DNA from 2 places in the Paenibacillus sp. FSL R5-0623 genome. Region 1 is predicted to be linked to the other one. Evidence: riboswitches for the same ligand, from Rfam matches in the RefSeq annotation. Region 1 holds a riboswitch; the other holds the start of a gene.
What was found. A riboswitch is a leader RNA that binds a small molecule or an ion and turns the genes downstream of it on or off. The one in region 1 is predicted to bind cyclic di-AMP.

Region 1 (3,158 bases):
TAGTGATACAGAATTGGACGCCCTGCGTCTGTCAGGTGAGAAAGTAAGAGTCGTACGGGACGAGCTGGAATCGAACGACGTGAAGGGGATTGTGGTTGCCTGGGATGGCGAGCAGGTACTTATCCGTCGTCAGAATCGACGTGTCGTTAAGCTGGACCGAGGTTACAGCTATCAGCTGTTCAGCGAGCCGCGCCAGAGTCCACTTAGTGAGTAACAGCTTATAATTATGGCAGTGGCCATGAGCGTTAAATGTTTGGAATTACCATGATTTCTTGGCATAATTGGCTCACTCGGGAGAGAAGATAGGTACAGTGAGGAAGATCTGTAACTATAGCCGAGAGGGTGTGCTACAAGCCATGACATTGATGAATGATAAAGTTCATGCCTACAAGGATCAGATTGGAGCATTAAGCGATGTGCTGCCAGGTGTGGTGAAGTCCTATCATGAGTTTACCGGAGAATGCTTCCAACCTGGCGTGATTGATGCGAAGACAAAACAGTTAATTGCGCTTGGGATTGGATTATTCGCCAACAATGAGGTATGTACCTTCTACCATGTAGAAGAAGCCCGTGCTAAGGGCGCAACAGATCAGGAGATTATGGAGACCGTAGCCGTGGCTGGAGCTGTTGGTGGAGGACATGCCCTGTCTCAAGGTGCGATGCGAGTGCAGAAGGCGCTGCATTAGTAAGCAATGCAACATACATTTTTAAGTGCAAAAAAGGCATCCGGTTAATAACCGATGCCTTTTTGTATGTGAATCACATTTTACCTAACATTTTATCATACATAAACTGTCCAGTTACCCGACGTGCTGTTACGTAACGATCATTGAAGTATGGATTCGATAACTTCGTGATGCTTACACCTTTACTGCTGGAGGCATGAGCGAATTGTCCGCCGCCGATATATACACCTGTATGTGAAATGCCTTTGCCTGTTGTATTAAAGAACACCAGATCACCTGTCCGAACATTGCTCTTAGATACGGGAGTACCTGCTTTGGCTTGCTGCTGCGAAGTACGTGGTAATTCAATGCTGTATTTGTTGAAAAGATATCTCATAAAACCAGAACAGTCGAAGCCGGCTACAGTTGTGCCACCCCATTTGTAAGGAATACCTGTCATGTTGTTCACTACGGAGTTGATACTGCTTGCCTCTGTGCTTGTTGCCCCGGATGTAAATAATACAGCTGCTCCAAAAATGGAGATAATCAGTTTTTTCAAAATCAATGTTCTCCCTTCGATGCCTACGGAGTTAGCTAAGGGTTCGGTAGAAGGTTCCCTATATTTCCTATGTATAAGAATAATTCACCCAAATTGGTTCCCCCGTTTTCAAACATGAAACTCGGCAATGAATAATTAAGTTTTTGTAACTATTTGAAACTATATTGCATAAATGCGTAATTGTCAAACCTATTTAAAACCCTTCGTAATACCTCAATGTTAGCGGAATTAAGGTTTTTATATGAAAGAAGGGATCAAGTTTGGGTATCATTCATGACAAAAACGTCATTATTGATTCGTTTAAGACGAATTTGGATAAATAAATAGGTTTGTCATGAGTTAAAAGAACTATCCCGTTATGTAGAATTAGAGAGATTATATTCATTAAGTTGCATATATTGACAATGATCGATTTTTTGCATATTATCTGATTATCCAATCCACATATTGGATTAAAATTGATTTTATTATGAGATAAATACAAATAAAGGAGGTTTAAGGACGCGTATCATAGGTAAGCAGAAGTGGAAGATTTATAAAAACAAACATAGGAGAGTGTTACATTTGAAAGCGAAGAAAATAATTACTTTTGTCCTGGCATGTACGATGGTGTTCTCAGCAGTTGGAATGGCAGTTCTTCCTGTAGGGACGGTATCTGCTGCGGATGCATCGGGTACTACAGCGAGTATTTCTGATATTTTGAAGAGCCAGCTGCCGGATGGGGGTTGGAGAAAAGATTATAAACAGACAAGTGGAGAGTGGGCGAAGTCCACGATCGACAACAAGGCTACATACTCAGAAATTAGAAGATTGGCGAAGGAATTTAAAAAGACGAATGATCCGCGTTACTCCACAGCTGCAATCAAAGGAATTAACTTTTTGATCAACATGCAGTATTCAAACGGCGGATGGCCACAAGTTTACCAAAGCTCCGGATATCACAAGCACATCACTTACAATGATGATGCCATGATTAATGTAATGATCATGTTGGATGAAGTAGCGGCACGTAAAGGTGATTTCTCGTTTATCGACAGCACTCTTGCTAACCGCAGTAAAAACTCAGTTGCCAAAGGTGTGGAGGCAATTCTGAATACACAGGTTGTTTCAGGCGGTAAGCTGACAGCATGGGGACAACAACATGATTCCAGTTCTCTTAAACCGGCAAGCGCAAGAATCTATGAAGTACCATCACTGACGGCTGGAGAGAGTGTAACGATTGTTAAATTCCTGAAAACCAGACCTGCTACCGCTAAAATTACGGCATCCATTAAGGGAGCTGAGGCATGGTTTAACAAAGTGAAGATTACGGGTTACAAGTATGAAAGAGCAAACGGAGACAGCAAAATTATCGCTGATTCCAAAGCTGCACCGATCTGGGCTCGTTTCTACGAAGTGGGAACGGATAAACCGATCTTTATTGGTCGTGACGGGGTCGTTAAATACAAACTAAGTGATATTGATAAAGAAAGAAGAGGCGGTTATGCATGGTATGGCAACTGGCCTTCCAAGCTGTAACTTGAAGTATGCTTCCGTTATAATGAACTAAACTATTAGCTGTTAAAGGTAAAGCCCGAAAACGACATGGACGTCTGGTTCGGGCTTTATTGTTATTATTTTCAGTGTTGACATGATAGATTTCACATGATATATTATCTCTTGTCGCCGATATTGATCACGGAGATACAATATGCGGTCGTGGCGGAATTGGCAGACGCGCACGGTTCAGGTCCGTGTGGGCTAACCCCCCGTGGAGGTTCGAGTCCTCTCGACCGCATCTAAAAAAAGACTCCTTAAGCTAACGCTTAAGGAGTCTTTTTTTGCATTTTTTGATATAACACTAACTTTAGACTTGAGTATCCAAGAGGTTAGTGCTTAGCTGCACGTACAGCAAATGGTCTTCCATCAGCCATACGGAACGTTTATTGCGCTGC
Region 2 (3,158 bases), 2.1 Mb from region 1:
TCTACGGCATGGTTGCCAGCAACGAATTCGAGGAAGCGTGGCTGGATGAGGGGTTCACCTCTTATGCAGAAGACAAACTGATGGAGCAGGAATACGGATTGATTCCGAATCTGCCGGTACAATCGGGACTGATTACGTCTCCTTCATCCTTAACACAAGAATCCTGGAAGTTTGATTCACAGAATGAGTATGCAGCCAATGTCTATACACGTGGCAAGCTTGTATTGCTTGGTATTGAACATCAAGTCGGTGCAAAAAAGATGGAACGCATTCTCTCTACCTATGTGAAGAAGTACCGCTTCAAACATCCCACTTCGGCTGACTTTCAGAACGTTGTGGAACAAGTGACCCGTACTTCCTGGTCTGATTATTTTGATCAATACGTTTATGGTAACGGGATGGCTGACTTTGCTGTAGAGAAGATTCGTGTTACGCCCGTACAGAAAGACGGTCAAACATTGTACGAGTCATCCGTGACGATCGCAAAAAAAGGGAGTGATTACAACGCCGTTCCTGTTCGCATTGCTTTTAAAGACGGGCATACCCTCACCAAACAATGGAATGGCAAAGAAGATCGCATCACCTATAAATTAACTCACACATCCCCCGTATCCTGGGCCATGACCGATCCCCTGTACTCGATCGTGCTGGAGAACCGCCATATGAACAATTTCCTGAAATCCGGACTGGATGAGCGGGCGAAGTCCCGCTGGAGCATGAGTGTAACCAAACTAATAGAAGCCATATTCGGAGGTCTGTCATGGTGAGGTGGAAACGGTGAAAGCGAAAATACGTGAAGGCTGGTTTCTCGTCCGTCAGCATATGTTCATTGCCGCAATCTTATTTCTCTATCAACTCATTTGGGGATATTTCTTCTATCGAATGGTACAATCGGCGGTCATCCCACTACTCCTGCGTTATCCGGATGCTGATGCCGGGGAGTTGAGTACACTTTTGTTCAAAATGGAAAGTCAACTTAACCTGTCTACCCATCCGGAGGTTCATCGTTATCTATGGATTCTCGGGGGCATGCTGCTGGTTCGCATGTTGATCAGCCCCCTCATTCAGGCAGGACTGCTCTACTCACTTCAGCACTTTAATTCTACAGAAGAGCGCATCCCCTTTATCCGCGGAATCAAAAATCTGTGGAAACCGATGCTGCTGCTCCACACCATACGTACATTATTGATCCTTCTGCCCGCCTACTGGCTCATACCGAAGCTCTACTCCATTCTCATGGACGGATTTCATTCCCTTCAATTACTTTTGCCTGGTATACCTTATGTTGCTGCTTGGATTGTATATGGTTGGATCATCCACCATGTCATACTCTACATGCAGTTCGGTGTGTCGGCACCAGAAGGAGAAGGCGGGGCTCACGGTACCCTCAAAGCACTCTGGATTGCAATGCGTCATCTCATCGCTGTAATCGGCATTGCACTCCTGCTGGGCGGAGTACACCTGCTCGTCTTTGGGGCCTTCACTTCAGCCTCATGGTTATTAACGGGACTTACCGGACTTATACTACAACAGACGTATCCACTTGCCAGATGTCTATTGAGTCTGTGGAAAATATGCAGCCATTTCCGATTATGGCAGTCCAAAATATCCAAAGGTGAGAGCAGATAGTTTAAAAATTGTTACCATCACATGTTAAACTCATGGCCTAATATGTACTTATAAATAGGCAAACCTCAACCTTTCCCCGTCAAAGGTCGAGGTTTTTTTTGCTAATTTTTTTGCTAAACGTTGCCAAAGCCGTACTCCTCTGTTACAATAATCGCAGTGAGTTTTTAGTAACAACTTTGTAATCTTTACATTCATATTTGTAACTACTTAAAATTAAATCGTCATTTCTTGATTTCGCAGGTGCATAACTAGCATAGCCAAATTCCTGGCACCTGGGAAGCGGGGGAACCAGTTATGGGTGAATTGATCTTGCTACAGAGGGATCATAGGGGACCTTCAACCGAATCCTTAAGCTAACCTCGCAGGCATTGGAAGGGGAATATCTCTTGTTCAAGAAGAAATTAACCGCAGCTGTACTTAGCATCACATTCGCTTTATCGCTTGGTGCAGGTAGCGCATTCGCAGATTCAAAGATGGACACAGTAATTGATTCAGCAATGGGAACTACATACAAAAGTGGGGGAACAACGCTTAACGGCTTTGACTGCTCCGGATTTACCCGGTATGTATTCGACAAGTTGGGTATTGATTTGGCACGCCAATCCAGTTCCCAATTCGACATGGGCGATTCCGTATCCCGCATGGAAATGAGAGCTGGCGATCTGGTGTTCTTTAATACAACAGGTAAAGGCGTATCTCATGTAGGAATCTTTGTAGGGGATGGAAAGTTCGCACACTCCTCTTCTTCCAAAGGCGTTACGATCAGTGCATTGAGTGAAAACTATTGGGCCAATCGTTATGTTGGCGCGAAACGGATTATGAGCACGGACGCATATGAATCACTGGCCCTTGACTAGGGACAAGCTGAGCAACATGATGCTGTAACCATTAACCATACTGGAACGAAGCAAGAAGCATAACAGAACCGCCCGGTACATTCTCCGCAGGAATGTATCCGGCGGTTTTTTGTGCTTCAATCCTTATTCATGTTGCAAGTTATACTCGGGGCATATCCTGCGACATCAACAAGTTCATTTTGCGTTCGTTCGTCCGTGCCCTTATGATGTTTTTACCCATCCCGTTATAATATAAACGAAATTACCGGAACTTTTGTTTCATTTTTTTTCTCGGGAAGGAAGACTTGCTAAATGAACATCTCTTTTGTAGAGTGGACAAAGAGTTCTGTTTCAAGGAAAGGAGCATGCAGGTGTATGAAGGAAACCCCTGTGACGTTTCACGTTGTACCCATGCGAGAAGAACATGCGGAGCTTATCTGCAGTTGGCAGTATGACCCGCCTTACAATATCTACAGCTGGCTCCCCTGGGAGCAGATGAAAGCTCTGGAAGTGGAATTTGGAGATGCACAGCTGCGGCAGGAGCAATACGCGATCGTCCTGGATCAGAACGATCGTATATGTGGGTTTGCCCAATACTTCCCACTTCAAGGGGTAACCCGGATTGGCCTTGGCATGCATCCAGAGCTGTGTGGTCAGGGTCAAGGGGCAGCTTTTGTCACTGCCATTGTACAG

Region 2: another riboswitch for cyclic di-AMP. It lies ahead of MKY92_RS00535 (C40 family peptidase); the one in region 1 lies ahead of MKY92_RS10275 (C40 family peptidase).

What each region holds. Positions count from the first base shown of each region.
Region 1 is NZ_CP150233.1:2,218,461-2,221,618, forward strand. Features, by position in the region: gene MKY92_RS10265 (hypothetical protein) at 1-214, shown strand, start outside; gene MKY92_RS10270 (carboxymuconolactone decarboxylase family protein) at 357-686, shown strand; gene MKY92_RS10275 (C40 family peptidase) at 760-1,224, opposite strand; cyclic di-AMP (ydaO/yuaA leader) riboswitch at 1,230-1,361, opposite strand; gene pelA (pectate lyase) at 1,780-2,742, shown strand; tRNA gene MKY92_RS10285 (tRNA-Leu) at 2,917-3,001, shown strand; gene MKY92_RS10290 (carbohydrate-binding protein) at 3,147-3,158, opposite strand, start outside.
Region 2 is NZ_CP150233.1:109,819-112,976, reverse strand. Features, by position in the region: gene MKY92_RS00545 (M1 family metallopeptidase) at 1-767, shown strand, start outside; gene MKY92_RS00540 (hypothetical protein) at 778-1,629, shown strand; cyclic di-AMP (ydaO/yuaA leader) riboswitch at 1,875-2,012, shown strand; gene MKY92_RS00535 (C40 family peptidase) at 2,052-2,486, shown strand; gene MKY92_RS00530 (GNAT family protein) at 2,841-3,158, shown strand, end outside.